DNA from 3 places in the Butyrivibrio sp. AE2032 genome. Region 2 is predicted to be linked to each of the others. Evidence: riboswitches for the same ligand, from Rfam matches in the RefSeq annotation. Region 2 holds a riboswitch; each other region holds the start of a gene.
The links. Region 2 has a riboswitch for thiamine pyrophosphate ahead of BO18_RS03580 (energy-coupled thiamine transporter ThiT). Riboswitches for the same ligand answer to the same signal wherever they lie in the genome.
Positions count from the first base shown of each region.

Region 1: it holds a riboswitch for thiamine pyrophosphate, as region 2 does, so the genes downstream of both, thiM (hydroxyethylthiazole kinase) here and BO18_RS03580 (energy-coupled thiamine transporter ThiT) in region 2, are expected to answer to the same signal.
Region 3: it holds a riboswitch for thiamine pyrophosphate, as region 2 does, so the genes downstream of both, BO18_RS36315 (MIP family channel protein) here and BO18_RS03580 (energy-coupled thiamine transporter ThiT) in region 2, are expected to answer to the same signal.

Region 1 is NZ_JNLF01000005.1:2,200,132-2,203,414, reverse strand. Features, by position in the region: gene thiE (thiamine phosphate synthase) at 1-547, opposite strand, end outside; gene thiM (hydroxyethylthiazole kinase) at 534-1,355, opposite strand; TPP riboswitch at 1,428-1,533, opposite strand; gene BO18_RS27430 (DUF6273 domain-containing protein) at 1,646-2,962, opposite strand; gene BO18_RS27425 (hypothetical protein) at 3,169-3,283, opposite strand, start outside.
Region 2 is NZ_JNLF01000003.1:429,040-432,322, reverse strand. Features, by position in the region: gene BO18_RS03595 (UvrD-helicase domain-containing protein) at 1-126, shown strand, start outside; gene BO18_RS03590 (CPBP family intramembrane glutamic endopeptidase) at 121-561, opposite strand; gene BO18_RS03585 (HAD hydrolase-like protein) at 558-1,232, opposite strand; TPP riboswitch at 1,296-1,400, shown strand; gene BO18_RS03580 (energy-coupled thiamine transporter ThiT) at 1,481-2,182, shown strand; gene asnA (aspartate--ammonia ligase) at 2,456-3,283, opposite strand, start outside.
Region 3 is NZ_JNLF01000005.1:451,573-454,855, forward strand. Features, by position in the region: gene BO18_RS36315 (MIP family channel protein) at 1-1,238, opposite strand, end outside; TPP riboswitch at 1,310-1,411, opposite strand; gene BO18_RS19710 (hypothetical protein) at 1,491-3,152, opposite strand; gene BO18_RS19715 (MATE family efflux transporter) at 3,223-3,283, opposite strand, start outside.

The DNA.
Region 1 (3,283 bases), on a different contig from region 2:
CGCAGATGCCGCTTCCCGCAAGTTCAGATACATTCTGCTGAGAGATGCCTCCGATAGCGATTACGGGGATCGAAACAGCTTCGCAGATAGCCTTAAGAGTCTCGTGAGGAACATCTATGGCGTCATCCTTCGAACCAGTCGGAAAGACCGCTCCTACGCCGAGATAGTCGGCGCCTCTCTTTTCCGCGAGGATCGCTTCCTCAACGGTTCCTGCAGATACTCCGATGATCTTGTCGGGTCCGAGCTTTGCACGGACATCACCTGCCTCCATGTCGCTCTGTCCGACATGAACTCCGTCAGCGTCCATTGCGGCAGCGATATCGACATTGTCATTGATGACGAAAGGCACGTTATATTCCCTGCAGAGCTTCTGAAGTTCTTTCGCTTCCTCCAGAAAGGTCTCCTCATCGAGTGTCTTCTCACGTAACTGAACGAAGGTAACGCCGCCGTCGAGGCTCTCCTTTACCACTTCATAAAGAGTTCTGCCGTTAAGCCAGTGGCGGTCGGTTACAGCATAGAGCAAAAGATCTTTCTTATCGCACTTCATACTTTGCTCCCTTTTCAAGAGTGTCACTATCCATGTTGTAGATCGCATCAATTATGCGGTTACGGTATGTTGAGTTGCCGTCACCGGGCTGCATCTTTGACCATCCGATCTCGCCTGCAAGACCCATTGCGCAGACAGACGCTGCTGCTGCCTCTAACTCGTTGCCCGGATTTGCAACGATGAATGCGGTCATCATGCCGGAGAGCTGACAGCCCGTACCCGTGATCTTTCCCATCTCAGGACGGCCGTTTCTGATCACGTAGCATCTCTCACTGTCGCTTACGAGATCGATAGCACCTGTGACAGCAACGATCGATCCGGTGTTTTTCGCAAAGCTCTTAACAAATGCTACTGACTGCTCCAGCGTTTCTTCGGTTACCGCATCAGCCACATCCGCATCAACACCCTTTGTGGTTCCGCTTCCGAGTGCGAGCGTCTTGATCTCAGAGATATTTCCTCTGATGACGGTAAACCTGATCTCGTCCATGAGTTTTACCGCTGTGTCTGTACGGAGAGCAGATGCACCTGCTCCTACCGGATCGAGCAACACCTTATGCCCCAATTCATTTGCCTTTTTTCCTGCAAGGAACATTCCTTTAATGCTGCTCTGATTAAGAGTTCCGATATTGATATTCAGACCGCCGCAGATGGAAGTAATGTCTTCAACATCAAGGGGTTCATCCGACATGATGGGACTTCCTCCGCATGCAAGCAATATATTTGCCACATCGTTGACTGTTACATAATTGGTAATGTTGTGTACCAAAGGTACTGACTTGCGCACATTTTCCAAACAAGAACCTAACATTTTTCTTTTCCTCCTGTGAAATAAAAATAAAAAAACAGATATATCTGCTCAAGATATATCTGCTAACTGATATTATTTTTCATAATTTTTCCCTCCGTTGGCATTATCCAAATCAGGTTTAAGGGTCCAGAATATGATTCTGTTCTCAGCCTGTCACACAAGCTCCCCATTGTATCGTTAACACGTATTCCATTGGACACGTAATTAAAGTATGCACATTATAGTTCTATAGTCATGGGATTTCAATACATAAAAAAACGCAAAAATGGCCTCAGGAATATATAGCGTTATTAAGCGTGCCTCTTTTTTCTTACAGCAATAAATACGGCAACGCATGTTGCTGCAACAATTGCAGCGCCGATCCCGATGCAGAGATTTCTGTCTGCTGTCTTATACTTCGAAATGGTGATGTCGAGCGATACGATATTGCTTGCCAGATCCGTCTTAAAATCGCCGTTACACTGTTCGGAAAAGACTAAGATCTTGTAGTTTCCGGGTGTCAGATCTGCCGGGACATTAAGTATCGCTTTGCCTGAATCCGCTGCGTCGCTAGATCTGTTGTCGACGATATTTCCATAGTAAAGAACGGTGCCTTCCGCATCTTCGATCATCACAGAGACAAATTCATTCGCGCCTGCCTTAGCGCCTGTGTAACTGAGCTTTACAGCACCGTCTTTGAGGATCGTCACAGGACCCGAAACGGAAGCTTCGAAAACAGGTCTGGTATCATCCTTTACAGTAAGTTTCCAATCACTGCCGGTATAAGAACCGACTTCTTTCACTGCGTCTGCACCTGGCACGCCTGAAGTTTTGCCTCCCTCGGCAGGTGATGTGAAAAGCACTTTTGAAGTGTCGATATTCATTGCGGGACGCACTGCGAAAATATAGTTAGTAACGTTGCCGCCTCTTACGAAAACTTTGCCGGAATTAAAAACATTCGCCGCATTATTGGCGTCACCGGGCGTCCTGAGCCACCACGCGCCTGACATGTCGTTGCCGGTCAGGGCATCCTTGCTCTTGGTGTATTCGGTGTTAAGCGCGACGCGCGTGCCGCCCTCGTCCTTCCAGTCAGTGGGGAATCCCAGGTCCGGATCGATCACTTCATAAATGGATAAAAGATAGATCTTGTCATAAGTATCGGCACCTGCTTCAGAGCCCTTCGCGCCGTCCTCATTTACGACGAGGGATTCAAGTACAGCGCCCTGCTCCTGTGCGGTGAAGGCCTTATCAATGAATTTGCTGTTGAGCCACTTTCTCAAGGAACATTCTTCCCAGGTGACTGTTTCGGCTGATGAATTATATGCGACGCAATCAAGGTTCTGATCCGATACGACGAAAAGGTTGCCGTCGTTTGCGAGAACTCTCCACTTGACGGGCTCCATGTTGCTGTCTGTCGCATCTTCATTCCTGACAGACTGCCAGTAGTTTCCGAAATAGATATTGCTTTCCATCGCGCCGGAAATATAGGCCGTTCCGCTCCTGATCGCTTTGCCGGATTTGTCATTTGTGTCTGATCCTGCCAGGAGAGTTTTTGGGAATGCCGAAAATGACAGTAATCCTGCCATCAAGATTGCAGCCATGCTCACAAAAACTCTGCGCAAATTCATGTCAGATCTCCCTCTTATCAATGCACAAAGGAAGATATCGAATGTCCATCATAATCAGCCTCTTTGCGATTTCATATTTTATCATGATTTTGTCTTTAATCAGATAAATAACTCAAAAGGGTTGCCCCAATTTTGAGACAACCCTCGTATCCCCATATGCGGCCGAAATTCTTTACTTCAGATCCGATATCTTCAGAAGTTCCCGCTTAATCGTCATTACCGGTATTATCCGTATTTTCAGTAGAACCGACCTCATCAGTAACTTCGGCGCCTTCCGTATCGGCAGATGTTTCCGTACCGGCAGTTGTTTCCGAGCTGACA
Region 2 (3,283 bases):
ACCCTGACAGACAGATACAAAGTTCAGCTTGACCTGTATAAGAGGGCATTAGAAGCCGCCACTCTTAAAAAGGTGAAGGAAGTCTATATCTATTCCTTCGCCCTTGGAAAGGTAATTGCCCTATAGAAAGGTGTAGGCTAGCGCCACTGCGTTGGCTGCTGCGTGAACCAGGAAGGGAATGGTCAGAATCTTGTACCTGTGATAGCTGTAGGTAATGAGAAGCCCCATGAGAAAACCGTAGAGCATCTGTACCGGATTTAGATGATAGATACCAAAGAGAGCTGCAGTAAGTATAATCGCTATTGCAGCTTTTTTCGTGTATTTAAGGACCAGATTGTAGATACAGTATCTGAAAATAAGCTCCTCAATCAGGGGAGTTGCGAAGCAGTAAAGGGCAATGAGAACCCAGATGGAATCTGATACGTAAAATAGGCCCTGACTGGCCTCTTCAAAAGAGGAAACCCTAGTAAGGCCTGTGACATTGAATATAAGGGTCAGGATAAAGGCTGCCAGAGCCCCAATTCCTGTCCAGATAAGGAACTCATACCATTTGATTTTCATAAGAATAGTTCCCCAAGAGTTTCAACTGTTTCAGTAATATAGTCGGCCCCAGCTTCTTCCATCTCTTCACGACTTCCATAACCATATAGAACGCCAACGCAGGGCATTCCGAAGCTGTGAGCGCCTTCTACGTCGTAGCAACGATCCCCGATCATTATGGACAGTTCCTTAACTTCCGGAAGCCCTCGCTCAAGCGCCAACTCGCTAAGCTGCTTTATCACCTCTTCAATGACTTCAGACTTCTTGGATCTGGTGCCATCCAGCTCACAGCCAACCACCACATCAAAGTATTTATCGATATCAAAGTGGCCTAAAACCCTGTGGATCAGCACAATGGGCTTGCTGGAGGCGATGGCTAAAACGTAACCCGCTTCCTTTAGCTCTTTTAACAGGTTATCCATCCCTGGATATACGCTGTTCTCAAAGATTCCGGTCTTATTGTAATACTCTCTGAAATATCCGATGGCTTCCCAGGCCTGCTCCTCAGAAAAGCCGTATCTTTCCATAAAACTCTTGTCCAGAGGAGGACCTACAAACAGCCGAAGCCGCTCAGAGTCTGCTTCTTCGATATTATATCTGGAAAGCGCTATCTGTGCGGCATTCATGATCCCAGGGCCGGAATCAGTCACTGTACCGTCAAGATCAAACAAAAGAAATCTGTATTTATCCATAAAACCTCCAAAAACTCTATTGACAACCCCGGGGTATAAGTGTTTAATGATTCTTGAACATAATAAAACCGCTAGGGGAGCTATGCTGAGAGTGTACGTGCATCGCACGTCTAACCCTTTTTACCTGACCCGGATAATGCCGGCGTAGGGAAGCACATTTATATGCCATTATACATACTTTTAGGCATGTAGTGAATATGCAAAAGTTAACCTCCCCAGATGTCGGTGACATAAAGGGAGGATTTTTTATGCAGTTATTCTTGGAAAAGGTCGTTGAAGACGGCTACACATCGTACAATATCACCAGAGGTGGATATGTTCTAGCTATCATCCTCGCAATCATCGCTTTTGCTGTTGTAAGTTACTTTATGAACGCAGACGGAAAGTTCAAGATGAGTGTAAAGCAGCTTACTTTTTCAGCTCTTTGCCTGGCGCTTGCTTTTGTTCTTTCAAACATTAAGCTTTTCAAGCTTCCTATGGGCGGCTCAGTAACAGTATTCAGCATGTTCTTTGTTACTTATATCGGATATCTCTACGGACCTAGAGTTAGTCTTTCCGCAGCCTTTGCCTACGGACTTCTCCAGCTGATCGTAGATCCATATATCATCAGCGTTCCACAGCTTCTTTGTGATTACATCCTTGCATTTGGCGCTCTTGGAGTAGCAGGATTCTTCTACAACAGCCGCTACGGAATGTTCAAGGGCTATCTTGCAGGTATCTTCGGAAGATTCCTTTTCTCAACCCTCTCCGGAGTTATCTTCTTTGCAGATTACGCTCCCGAAGGAATGCACCCTCTTGCTTATTCAGCAGCCTACAACGGTAGCTACATCGCAGCAGAAGGCGCTCTCACAGTAGTAGTACTTCTTGTACCTGCAGTTCGCGCAGCACTTAACCGCATCAAGGTTGAGGCCAATGAAAAGAGCCTTAAGAAGCAGGTTTCCTTAAGCTGATAGGTGGGGAAGGTTCTGTTGACAGATGCAGCCATACCTTCAAAAATACTTGTTTGCTCCTGCGTTGTGATTTTCTAGAACTCAAAAAACAGCAAGTGCCTCATTTCGACGTTGCTCATAGCAATCGGCACTTGCTGTTATTTTTCGTTCTGAAAATCATCGCCTCGTGCGAGAACTGCGCATTTTCAAAGATATGGCTGCATCTGCCAACAGAACCTTCCCCGCTGACTCGCACAAAAAAGCTGCCACACAATTAAGTGTGACAGCTTATTTTTATAGGATCTGCATACCGTGCTTGGTAGCTTCTTCAACCATGTCTTCTGGCCAGATGGAGCACTGTACCTCTCCAATGTGGGCCTTGCGCAGGAAGAACATGCAAATTCTGGACTGTCCGATTCCACCACCGATGGTGTAAGGAAGCTCCTTGTCAAGGATTGCCTTCTGGAATGGAAGCTCAGCTCTTTCAGTGCATCCGGCCTTCTCAAGCTGTTCCTTGAGGGAATTCTCGTCTACTCTGATACCCATGCTGGAAAGCTCAAGAGCGATGTCAAGAACAGGGTAGTATACGATGATGTCGGCATTGAGCTGCCAGTCATCATAGTCTGGTGCACGTCCGTCGTGCTTTTCACCGGAAGCAAGCTCATCACCGATTTGCATGATGCAGACAGCCTTCTTAGCCTTGGCAATGAAGTATTCGCGCTCCTTTGGAGTGTTATCCGGGAACATGTCCTCAAGTTCCTGAGTTGTGATAAAGAAGATATCCTCAGGAAGGATCTCCTCGATGTAATCATACTGGATGGACATGAACTTCTCGGTCTTGCGAAGAACCTTATATACGTTCCTTACTGTGTCCTTAAGGAAATCAATGTTCCTGTCCTCTTTATTTATAACCTTCTCCCAGTCCCACTGATCAACGAAGATAGAGTGGATATTATCGGGAACTTCATCTCTGCGAACGGCATTCATATCAGTGTAAAGGCCCTCGCCTACATTGAAGCCGTATTTCTTAAGCGCATATCTCTTCCATTTAGCAAGAGAGTGTACGATCTCAGCAGGCCTTCCGTTCTCATTGAGAATATCAAAGGCAACGGGACGCTCAAC
Region 3 (3,283 bases), on a different contig from region 2:
GCCGCACCGCCTGCAAGGATCGCAGGTCCGATGGAACGTGCGGGATTGACCGAAGTTCCCGTGAAACTGATACCGAGGATATGTACGAGCACAAGTGCAAGGCCGATGACAAGACCTCCGAATGAACCGTGCTTGAACCTGCTGTCGGTTACGCCCAGGATTGCAAGAACGAATATGAATGTGAGGATGAGCTCAATGATGATGCCTGCAGGAATGCTGTCATTTACTCCTGCAAGAGTATTGGCACCCAATCCCCATGAAGCCATCTCTTCCTCGACCTCATCGTATACACCTGTCATGTCGATCTTGCCTGCGAGCGAGAACAGATACTGGAGAAGTCCCGCACCTGAAACGGCACCGAGGATCTGGAATACGACATAACCCCAGAAGTCCTTTATGGAGAGCTTACCTGTGATGAGCATAGCGAGTGAGACTGCAGGGTTGATATGGCAGCCTGAGATGTTGCCGATGGAGTATGCCATCGCGACGATAACGAGACCGAATGCAAGTGCCGTGAGGATATATCCGCCGCCGTTTGCAGCATCACAGCCAACTGCCATCGCAGTACCGCATCCTACGAATACGAGCACGAAAGTACCGATGAACTCGGCTGTATACTTCTGGACCGTAACGACAGTATTGTCGACGTTCGAAGAAGGAATGACCATGTAGAAGATAACGAGAACGACTGCGAGGATCGCAAGGTCTGCAAGAAGGAAAGATCCGTTATATACCATTGAATAAACAAGAGCGCTGTCATAGCCTGAACCTTCTGCATATTCGGAAAAGAAGATAACGCCTGAAGCGACCGATCCGAGCCATCTAACAATATAAGCTAAAACAGTAAATGCGATGATCCTGATGAGCGCTGAGTTCCTGAATCTGTTGAGCGCACTGGACATCTTCATCCTGGATCCGGGCTTAAGAGCTGCAAAGCCCGCAATACCAAGCGCAGTGTATCCGATTGTATAGTCGAGGATAACCTGGAAAGGCGTTACGAGATAACCTCCGATCAGCTGAAGGAGACTGAAGATGAACGAGATGATGAAGCCCCATACCGGTCCGAAAGCGACGCCGTATACGATGATCGGCAGCGTCGATGCGGGAGTAACTGTTCCGCCCATCGGCATCTCGAAAAGTTTCAGCTGCGAAAGCACGAAAGCCAGTGCCAGGCAGATGCCACCCGTGGATATCCTCAGGATATACTCACGGTTGGAATTAAGTGATTGTTTTGACATAAAAACACCTCCGTCACGGTGACTCGGTGGAGTCTGCTGACCAGACAGGTCATGCCTATGACAAGAGGATCGAAAAATTATACTTGGTTCCCTACGCCGGCATTATCCGTCAGGTTCAGCGGGTCGGATCTTAAATCCCTCTCAGCCGTTTTAAGGCTCCCCGTTTTCCGTTTGTCGCGACAAATATACTATAACGTTTTCAGATTTACAAGGTCTGAAAACGCACTATTTCGATATATTGAAAATATCAATTTATTTTGTCTGGCCTTTCTTATCTTTATCACGTGACGAAAGCACTTCCCTGATCATCGGAACTGAAACCCGGAGTGCGATAAAACATGTAACAACACACAGTGCAAGCATCACTGCTCCAATGATCTTGACTCCTAAGGCATAAGCAGGCCACTCTCCGGACTGAGTGAAGAATGCGATTATCCCCAATGAATCTGCCACAGCAGAGAAGAATGCCAGGAATGTCATAAGACCCAATCCGGCCTGGAATCTGCTCTCGCTCTTTCGCTCGGCCCTGTCATCTTCCTCCTGGACTTTCCTTCTCTTATCTTCAACCATACGTGCAGACATTTCATTCAGGGCATCAAGTCCCATGGTTACGCTCTTAATGTCTTCCTCAACATTGAGACGTTCCATCAGATATGAATAGAACTCGTTCTGATGCTGGATATGACTGACAGATGTAAGGATGCTCTTTGTCAGGAAAATATTGATCTTGAGACTGAGTTTTTTGATGTTATCATTGATTTTCTCTGTCTCTTCATCATCAGCATAACGCTTTATATCGCACGGAATAATCGTATATGAAGATGCAAATCTGGCATACCTGAAAAGAGAACAGGAAATATACAGAACGCGGATATACATGGTGAAATAATCATTGACCACTTTATCACTGTGTTTCTTCCCGCAGAAAAACGGTTCATCGGTTTCATTCCCTTTTCCTGTCGGCCAGGCATAATAACCGCAGCCTTCACGCGAGGCGGACCAAATGACATTATCAAACGGACGTCTTGCCAAAGATTCATACTGCGAACTCATCTTATACGATTCTTTGTAGCCGTTCGAAAGATAGTATGCTGTTCTCAGAGCATCCTCGCTGTATTCATACTCCTCATCATAATCAAATACAACGCAGGAGAACAGATGCGCCTTGTCGGGAACATTTCTGCGCAATCCCTCCGGGCGCGGTTCGTCATCCCAAAATATATTTCTTCTCTGAGATATAAAACTGATCTTATCATAAAGCGGATCCAAAAGATCACAGACCCAGTTGCCGAGCAGACGTGCCTTTTCTCCCACAATATAAAGAGGCTTTCCATCATCTGTCCGTTTAGGCTCACCATCTATCTCATACAGCAATTTGAACCTGTTGAATTCCTTGAACAGATACTGAAAATAGCAGAGCGTCCTGCTCATGAATTTCTCATCATCATCTATCGTATAGCCTTCACCTTCATGAACGAGTTTTTGCAAAGAAACCTCATACCATAAAAGACCTATTCCTGTACGGAAGATATACAGACCGGCATCGTTTATATCAATCAGGATATTGGGATACGGCATATCAGTATCTTTACTGGCACCGATCATCAATATTCTTTTGGGGTCAGAAGCCAGTTTTGTATTTTGCCAGTATAGCCCCATCCGCTTTTCTATATCCTTATTCCAGGCAGATCCTTTCTCCGGATCAAACTCACGAATAATGTGGTAGTAGACATCGGTCTCAACCTTCTTACCGTTTTTATCAAATTTCGGAATGACAGGCGCAGGCTCCCAACCGATCCCGGCAAGTTTACTGTTTGCTTCATTTATCTCTTTTTCAAAATCAAAGTCTTCATCTTTGAATTCAAAAGGAACAACATAACGCAATCTGTATTGGTTTACCGAGTATTCTTCCATGCTCCACCGTCCTGACTTTTATGTCTAGATATTAGCACAGGCAAGGGGCAAATCAAATGTGAAGGAAACGCTAGCTGTACTTTTTCGACGGGCGCTTGATCAGCAGCAGAATGAACATCGCAACAGCAGTC